One region of the Streptomyces sp. NPDC005752 genome, then DNA from elsewhere that is predicted to be linked to it. Evidence: riboswitches for the same ligand, from Rfam matches in the RefSeq annotation. Region 1 holds a riboswitch; the other holds the start of a gene.
What was found. A riboswitch is a leader RNA that binds a small molecule or an ion and turns the genes downstream of it on or off. The one in region 1 is predicted to bind cobalamin.
Positions count from the first base shown of each region.

Region 2: another riboswitch for cobalamin. It lies ahead of ABZ441_RS09345 (energy-coupling factor ABC transporter permease); the one in region 1 lies ahead of ABZ441_RS03895 (ABC transporter substrate-binding protein).

Region 1 is NZ_JBEXYB010000003.1:158,038-162,542, forward strand. Features, by position in the region: gene ABZ441_RS03885 (ABC transporter ATP-binding protein) at 1-401, opposite strand, end outside; gene ABZ441_RS03890 (iron chelate uptake ABC transporter family permease subunit) at 398-1,447, opposite strand; gene ABZ441_RS03895 (ABC transporter substrate-binding protein) at 1,483-2,529, opposite strand; cobalamin riboswitch at 2,587-2,774, opposite strand; gene ABZ441_RS03900 (hypothetical protein) at 2,857-3,027, opposite strand; gene ABZ441_RS03905 (acyl-CoA dehydrogenase) at 3,024-4,505, opposite strand, start outside.
Region 2 is NZ_JBEXYB010000008.1:79,026-83,530, reverse strand. Features, by position in the region: gene aztD (zinc metallochaperone AztD) at 1-907, shown strand, start outside; cobalamin riboswitch at 1,070-1,275, shown strand; gene ABZ441_RS09345 (energy-coupling factor ABC transporter permease) at 1,305-2,015, shown strand; gene ABZ441_RS09340 (energy-coupling factor ABC transporter substrate-binding protein) at 2,012-2,380, shown strand; gene cbiQ (cobalt ECF transporter T component CbiQ) at 2,387-3,136, shown strand; gene ABZ441_RS09330 (ATP-binding cassette domain-containing protein) at 3,133-3,978, shown strand.

The sequences.
Region 1 (4,505 bases):
GCCTCGTGCACGGCGTCCTCGTCCTCGGGGCCGGGCGCCGACCAGGCCCGCCGGTGCGGGATCCGGCCGAGGCGCACGACGTCGAGGACGCTGAGATCGACCTGGGTGACCGCGTGCTGGTCGACGACGGCCACACGCCGGGCGACGCCGCGCCTGCCGGTCTCGGCGAGTGTCCGGCCGTCGAGGGTGACGACGCCCGCACCGGGGGCGAGTACGCCGGCCATCACCCGCAGCAGCGTGGTCTTGCCGGATCCGTTCGGTCCCAGGAGCCCGACGGTGGTGCCGGGCGGCGGCGCGACGCTCACTCCGTCGAGGACGATCCGCCCGCCGGCCTCCCTGCTGACCCGCGCGGCCCGCAGCCCGTCACCGGGCGTGCCGGTTCCGGGCTCGTCCCTGTTCATGAATTCCTCCGCGTGCGGTAGAGGACCAGGACGAAGGCGGGCACCCCGATGAGAGAGGTGACCACACCGACCGGCACCTCCTGCGGGTCGAGGGCGGTCCTGGCCAGGGTGTCGACCCAGACCAGGAACACGGCTCCCGCGAGCGCGGTCACCGGCAGCAGCCTCCGGTGCCCGGACCCCGTCAGCGCCCGGGCGGCGTGCGGAAGGACGAGGCCGACGAATCCGATGGCGCCCGCGGAGCTGACGAGGGCCGCAGTCAGCAGCGCGGTCGTGCAGAGCAGCACCAACCGGGTGCGGACCACATGCACCCCGAGGGCCGCCGCGGCGTCCTGGCCGAAGGCGAAGGCGTCGAGGGTACGGGCATGGCCGAGGCTGATCAGCAGCGTCACGGCCAGCACGGCGGAGCACATCCACACGTCGCTCCAGCCGACCCCGCTGAGCGAGCCGAGCAGCCAGAACAGCACGCCCCGGGTCTGTTCGGCGTCGGCGGCGGTCATCACGACGAAGGAGGTGAGCGCGGAGAAGAGCTGCATGGCCGCGACTCCGGAGAGCACGACCCGGTCGGTCGATCCACCGAGCGTGTGGCTGAGCAGCAGGACGAGGGCGAAGGAGCACAGGGCACCGACGAAGGCACCGCCCGAGATCGAGACCGCTCCCCCGCCGACACCGAGGACCGCGACCACGACCGCTCCGGTGGACGCCCCCGAGGAGACGCCGAGGACGAACGGGTCGGCGAGCGGATTGCGCAGCAGCGACTGCATCACGGTGCCGCACACCGCGAGTCCGGCCCCGCACACCGCGGCGAGCAGCGTGCGGGGCATGCGCAGGTTCCAGATGATCCCGTCCCGGATCGGGGTCAGCCGCCCTTCGCCGAGACCGAGGTGCGAGGCCACCGCCGACCACACGTCCGGGACGGAGATGCGGGCGGGTCCGATCGTGACGGCGACCGCGACGGACAGGAGCAGCAGGGCCACCCCGCAGCTCCACAGGAAGCCGTCGCGGAGGATGCGGGCTCCGGCGGCCGGCCGGACCGGGGACGGCGGCAGCTCGGCGTGCACGTCCGGAGCGTGGTCGGTCCTCGTCACCCCGCGAGTCCGAACGAGCGCAGCCCCTCCGCGACGCGCTCCACGCCCTCCACGGTCCGGATGGTCGGATTCATCGCCTGGCCGCTGAGGAGGATGTACCGCTTGTTCCGGACGGCCTCCATGTTCTTCGTGGCGGGGTCGGACTCCAGGAACTCGATCTTCTTCTCGGCGCTCTCGGCGGTCTGCGACCTGCGGGTCAGATCACCGATGACGAGCACGGAGGGGTCGCGGTCGGCGACGGTCTCCCAGTTGATCCGGGGCCACTCCTCGTGGGTGTCGTCGAAGACGTTCTTCGCGCCGAGCTCCTCGGTGATGATGCCGGGGGCGCCGCAGCAGCCGGCGAGGTAGGGGGCCTCGGCATTGGCGAACCAGTAGAGGAGGGTGGCGTCGGACGCGTCGATGTCCGCGGTCGCCCTTTCGATGCGGGCCCGGAGACTCGTGACCAGTTCCTCGCCACGCTCCGGGACTCCGAACACCGCTGCGAGATCGCGCACTTCGCCGTAGACGCCGTCCATGGTCAGACGCTCGGTGCGGGAGCCGTCGCTGCTGCCGGTGTTGTCCTTGCCCGCGCAGTCGGTGGGTGAGAGGTACGTCGGCACGCCGAGTTCCTCGAACTGGTCGCGGGTCGCCACACCGCCCTTGCCGAGGGTCGAATCGAACGAGGCGCTGACGAAGTCCGGTTCCTCGGCGAGGACCCTCTCGGAGGAGGGCTGGTTCCCGGCGATGCGCGGCACGGTGGCTTCGTCCTTCTCCAGGCCCTTCATCACCGGGTCCGTCCAGGTCGCGGTGGCGGCCAGCCTTCCGGCGAGGCCGAGGGAGAGCAGGATCTCCGTCGATCCCTGGTTGAGGGAGACGGCGTGACGCGGGGCGGCGTCGACGGTGACCGTGCGGCCGCAGTTCTTCAACGTCACGGGGAAGCCGTCCGCGGCACCGTCCGCCGCGGCGCCGCCGGGCACGCTTCCCCCTCCGCCGCAGGCGGTCAGGAGGACAAGTCCCGTGATGAGCAGGGCGGTTCGGCGTACGGTGCTGGCTATGGGCGGCACGGAGTCCCTCGGCGTCTCTGGGCTCTTGCGCGAAGCCCGGTACGGTGGCCCGCTCCCGGTACGGAAGCGGGTGCCAGCAGGTCTTCGGACTCGGGTTCGTCCGGACGGGGCGCCTTCCCGGTGCACCCGAAGGTGCCCCAGTGGCCGTGGCCCCGCCCGTCCCCCTCACCGCTGCGCGTCAGCTCCGGATTCTCACCGGATTCCCTGACTCCACGTGGAGTGTGACTGGCGTCTGCAAGCTATCACGCGGTGTGTCGGCTCCCCGGGGCCCGTCGCCGGTACGGCGGGGGCGTCCTCCCTCCGTACCGGGCGGGTGCCGACGGGCGGTCAGCTCTTGGGGGGAACCGATTCGCCACCGTCCGTCCGTGGCTTCCCGCTCCGGCGTGCGAGCACGGACGTGGTGCCCCAGTAGGCCAGCAGGACGGTGCGCAGACCCAGTACCTCCAGGCTCTCGCCGATGCGGCCGCGGACGGTCCGGCCCCTGCGTACGTCACTCACCGGGCGTCCTCCCGGCCGGTGTTCCAGGGGCCCTGGGGATCGTCGTACGCGTGCGCGTAACCAGGGCCGGCGATCGGCCAGTCGGCGAGCAGTTCCTCGGGCAGGGCGAAGGAATCGGCCAGTTCGCGGGCGTGCGCGGCGACAGCCGCGACCAGGTCCTCGGTCGTCTCGGCGAGAGCGTCGACCTGATCGGCGCTCAGCAGCCCGGCGGCGAGCAGATCGCCGCTGTTTCGGGCCACCCGTTCGACGGCGAACAGTCGCTCCAGCTCCCCCAGCCGGTCCCTGGCGGCCCCCTCGGGCAGCGCCGCGCGGGCCTCGGCGTAGGCCTCGGCGGCCTGCCGGTGCGCGTAGGCCTCCACCCCGCGCAGGGCCGGGCCCGAGGCCGCGTTCCACTGACCGAGGGTGTCTGCGTCGGCGGCCCGCAGCACGCGGGCTCTGGCCCGGGCGAACCAGATGTCCTGTACCGAGGCGAGGAGCCCGCCCAGGAAGCGCGGATCGCTCAGGTCACCGGCGCGGGGCGCACGCTCCGTCGGGTCCTCCCGGCCGGGCCCGGCGGCGAAGAGCATGTCGGCCGCCGCCTTGGTGTACAGGGCGATGTTGTCGCCCTCCGCCGTGATGGCGCCCTCGACGCCCGTGACCAGTTCGGTCATGCCGTTGTTCTCCAGCAGCGCCTGCGCGCCGCAGCGTTCACGGCTCTCGACGATGACGTCACGGGCCCGCCAGGTGATCCACGCCTTGGCGACGTCGACCAGCCTGACCGCGTCCGCCCGGCTCTCCTCGTCCGTGCAGGTTTCCCACCGCTCCTGTGCCCTGCGGTACAGCAGGCTCATGGCGAAGACGGTCGCCATGGCCGAGGCGAGCGGTCCGTGATGGGTCCGGTGGGAGCTGACGGGCACGGGCGGCGCGCCCCGGGTCCCGGAGATCAGCCGGTGGCCTCCGTAGCGCACGGCGACCGCCAGGGTCGCCCGGGCCGATCCGGCGGCACAGGCGCTCATGGAGATGCGGCCGGGGACGACCCGTCCGATCGAGGTCAGGAAGCGGCGCCTCCTGTCTCCGGGTCCGGTCCGGAACTCCCCTGGGGTGTCGCCCTCCTCCCCGGGGCCCAGCAAGGCGTCCCGACCCACGAAGAGCCGGTCGAAGGAGGTCAGGCAGTGGTCCACCGGACTGCCCATCCGGGCGGGAAGCCGCCGTACCCGGATGCCCGGCAGTGTCTGCCTGTCGTCGGTGAGCGGCACCAGGAAGAGGCGCACCCCGTGGTCCGATCCGTCGGCCACCAGGCGTGCGGCCACCAGTCCGGACTTCGCTCCGCCCGCCGGGCTGGTGTTGGGCATGAACTTCTGCGCGCCCGCGTTCGGGGTGTGCAGGACGAAGCCGTCCCTCCCGCGGTCGTACGTCGCGGTGGTCTCCATGGCCGACGCGTTGTTGCCGTGCGCCACCTCCGTGCAGAGGAAGGTACCGATCCGCCGCATCGTCAGGTA
Region 2 (4,505 bases), on a different contig from region 1:
GACCGGTTTCCGGGTCCTCGACGCAGCGGGCCGGAAGCTCACCGACGTCGAGTTCGAAGGCGGCAAGCCGGGCCACGTCGTCCGTCACGCCGGCAGGACCGTCCTCTTCGCCGACGGCACGGGCGAGGTCACGGTCTTCGACCCGGAGGACCTCGGCGACACCGCGCCGAAGGCCGAGACGTACACCTCCGCCGCGCCGCACCACGGTGTCGCCATCCAGCTCGCCGACGGCAGGCTGGTGACGACCCTCGGCACGGAGGAGAAGCGCGTCGGCATCGCGGTACTGGACGAGGACCGCAAGGAGATCACCCGCAGCGAGGAGTGCCCGGGCGTCCACGGGGAGGCGACCGCCAAGGACGAGGCGGTCGTCATCGGCTGCGAGGACGGAGTCCTGATCTACAAGGACGGCGCCGTCAAGAAGGTGAACAGCCCCACCGAGTACGGCAGGATCGGCAACCAGGCCGGCTCCGACGAGTCGCCCGTCGTCCTCGGCGACTACAAGAAGGACAAGGACGCCGAGCTGGAACGCCCGGAACAGATCTCGCTCATCGACACCGGGACGGGCAAGATGCGGCTCGTCGACATCGGGACGAGCTACACCTTCCGCTCGCTGGCACGCGGTGCGCACGGTGAGGCGCTGGTCCTGGGCACCGACGGCCGCATCCATGTCATCGACCCCGCCACGGGCAAGGTGACCAGGAAGATCTCCGTCCTCGGTTCGTGGCGGGAACCGCTGGACTGGCAGCAGCCCCGCCCGGCGCTGTTCGTGCGCGACCACACGGCATACGTCTCGGACCCGGAGAACAAGAAGCTGGTCGCCGTCGACATCGAGTCGGGCCGGCAACTGGCCTCGACCGAACTGCCCGAGGCTCCCAACGAGCTGAGCGGTGTCGTCGAGCAGCACTGATCCCCCTCCCGAGGTGCAGGAGCGCGTTCCCGCAGGGCGGCAGCGCGCTCCTCCCCCTCGCGCTTCCGAGCCCGCCACCACCTGGATCACCACCCGGACCGTCGCAGGTCATCGCGTACACGGCCGCCCGCGGGGGCGTGTCCACCCGGGCCTCCCCCGGCTTGTCATCACCACCCGCCTGGCACTACTGTCGCCACGCCTTGGTGAACGGGAAATCGGTGTGATGCCGGTGCGGCCCTCGCCACTGTGATCGGGAAGTCCGGCTCCGGCCCTCGCGGGCAGCCACTGGGTCCTTGTGACCCGGGAAGGCGGAGTTCGGGCGGTGTTACCCGTAAGCCAGGAGACCGGCCAAGGCACTTCAACCATCCACGAGGTGCTGGAGAGGGTCTGCTGAGCCATGCACATAGCCGAGGGTTTTCTGCCTCCGGCGCACGCGATCGCCTGGGGTGTCGCGTCCGCGCCGTTCGTCGTCCACGGAGTCCGGTCGCTCACGCGTGAAGTCAGGGAGAACCCTGAGAGCACGTTGCTCCTGGGGGCTTCCGGGGCCTTCACGTTCGTACTTTCCGCCTTGAAGATCCCCTCCGTCACGGGAAGTTGTTCGCATCCCACGGGTACGGGGCTGGGAGCCATCCTGTTCCGCCCGCCGATCATGGCGGTACTGGGCACCATCACCCTGCTCTTCCAGGCGCTGCTGCTCGCCCACGGCGGCCTGACCACGCTCGGCGCCAACGTCTTCTCGATGGCGATCGTCGGGCCCTGGGCGGGGTACGCGGTCTACAAGGCGCTGCGCCGTTACGACGTGCCGCTGATGGTGGCGGTGTTCTTCGCAGCGTTCGTCGCCGACCTGTCCACGTACTGCGTCACCAGCGTGCAGCTGGCGCTCGCCTTCCCGGACCCGAGCAGCGGGTTCCTGGGCGCGCTCGGCAAGTTCGGCTCCATCTTCGCGCTCACCCAGATCCCGCTCGCGGTGAGCGAGGGGCTTCTGACCGTGCTGGTGATGCGGCTCCTCGTGCAGTCCAGCAAGGGGGAGCTGACCCGGCTCGGGGTGTTCCTCAGCGGCAGGCGCACCCCGACCAGGACGGCCGAGACCGAGGCGGTTGCCAAATGAACAAGAACACGAAGATCAACGCCCTTCTCCTGCTCGTCGTGGCCGCGCTGGCCGTCCTGCCCCTGGCCCTCGGCCTCGGCGACGGCCAGGAGGAGCCCTTCGCGGGCGCCGACGCGCAGGCGGAGACCGCGATCACCGAGATCGCCCCCGCGTACGAACCCTGGTTCTCCCCGCTGTACGAACCGCCTTCCGGTGAGGTCGAGTCGGCACTGTTCGCCCTCCAGGCAGCGCTCGGCGCGGGTGTCCTCGCCTACTACTTCGGCGTGCGGCGCGGACGCCGTCAGGGCGAACTGCGGGCGGCCGCCCGGCAGGACGGCGGGGGCACCGGGCCCGGTGCCGGGGAGTCCGCGGCCCGGAGGAACTGAGCGCACGTGCTGCAGATCGATGCGGCGGCGCACAGCAGTCGCTGGCGCCGCCGCCATCCCGTGGACAAAGCCGTGCTCGGACTGGGATTCACGGTTCTCGCCATATCGCTGCCGCCCTGGCCCGGCGCGCCCCTGATCCTGGTCGCCGCCCTGGCCGTGCTGCTGGGGCCGGCGGGCGTGACCGCCCGCCATCTGTGGCGGGCGTACCGGGTGCCCCTGGGGTTCTGCGTCACCGGGGCCGCCACACTGCTCGTCGAGGTCGGCGGGCCCGGGGGGCTCGTCGGCCTGGCCCCAGGGGGGCCGGCACGCGCCGTTGAGTTGCTGCTGCGCACCTCGGCCGCGTCGCTCGGCGTCCTGCTGTTCGCCTTCACCACCCCCGTGTCCGACCTCCTGCCCCGCCTGGTCAGGGCAGGAGTGCCCGCGGCAGTGGTGGACGTGGCCCTGGTGACCTACCGCATGAGCTTCCTGCTCCTCGACTCGGTTCGCCGGATCAGGGAGGCCCAGGCCGCCCGGCTCGGGCACACCACACGGGCCGCGGCCTGGCGGTCCCTGGCCGGGCTCGGAGCCACCGCGTTCATCAGGGCCTTCGACCGCGCGGCGCGGCTCCAGCAGGGGCTGGCGGGGCGGGGCTACGACGGAACCCTGCGCGTCCTGGTGCCCGAGGCCCGCGTCTCCGTCCGGTTCGTGGCCGTGAGCGTCACGCTGCTCATGGCCCTCACCGCACTGACCTTCGCCCTGGAAAGGCCGCTGTCATGAGCGAATCCGTGCTGCTCGCCCTGCGGGGAGCGTCCTTCGCGTACGAGGACGGCCCCGCTGTGCTCAGCGGTCTCGACTTCGAGGCGCGCGAAGGACGTGCTCTCGCCCTGCTCGGTCGCAACGGCAGCGGCAAGACCACGCTGATGCGGCTCCTCAGCGGCGGACTGCGCCCGCGCGAGGGGCAGTTGGCTGTCGAGGGTCGCCCCGTCACGTACGACCGCAAGGGGCTGACCCGGCTGCGCACCACCGTCCAGCTGGTGGTACAGGACCCCGACGACCAGCTGTTCGCCGCGTCCGTCTCCCAGGACGTGTCGTTCGGACCTCTGAATCTGGGCCTGCCCGACACCGAGGTGCGCGCGCGGGTGGACGAGGCGCTCGCCGCCCTCGACATCACCGCCCTGGCGGACCGGCCCACCCACCTCCTCTCCTACGGGCAGCGGAAGCGCGCCGCGATCGCCGGGGCGGTCGCCATGCGGCCCCGGGTGCTGATCCTCGACGAGCCGACCGCCGGGCTCGATCCGGACGGTCAGGAACGGCTGCTCGCCACGCTCGGCACCCTCCGCGACAGCGGCACCACCGTCATGATGGCCACTCACGACGTCGATCTCGCCCTGCGCTGGGCCGACGACGCCGCCCTCCTCACCCCGGCCGGTGTCCGCGCCGGGCCCGCGCCGACGATGCTGGGACGCACGGATCTCCTGCGGGAGGCCGGGCTGCGGTTGCCGTGGGGCATCGCGACCAGTCATATGCTGCGCACGCACGGCCTGTTGGGCGAGACAGCCCCCGGCCCCCGCACCGCCGAGGAACTCGCGGCGGGCTTCGGCCCGCCGGCCGATGCCTGAGGGCCGCCGCCCCGCGACGAGGACCGGTCGCGCGAGTGAGCGGGCGCGCAGGGGCTCCACGATCGCGAAGCCGGGCGTTGATCCGACAATCGGAGTACTACGCCTCGGCCGCAATTCCCGCCGGCTAACAGTTAGCCCATAGGCCGAACCGTTGTACGAATATGACGGGCGGAACTTCACCGGCATATGCATGAGCCACACAGTCGCGGATGATCTCAAATAGTGAGAACCGATCGTGTGACACATCCCCAGGCCACAGGGTTCCGGGGATTGTTTCGACTCGTTGGGCATCGACTTTCGGACTCTTCACAAAGGGTTAACTCCATATGCCCTTCGGCCTGTTAGCGTCCCTAAGGAAGGATGCGTTCCGGAAGGAGGCGAAGGGTGCGCGCAGCGGCGGTCAGGTTCGTGCTCGCGTTCCTGATGGGTTTCCTTCTGGCCCCGTTCTCGGGCACGTCGCCGGCCGAAGCACACGCGTCCGCCCCGGAAGTGCGAGCGACCGGTCTCCCGGATGCGACCGTCGGCGA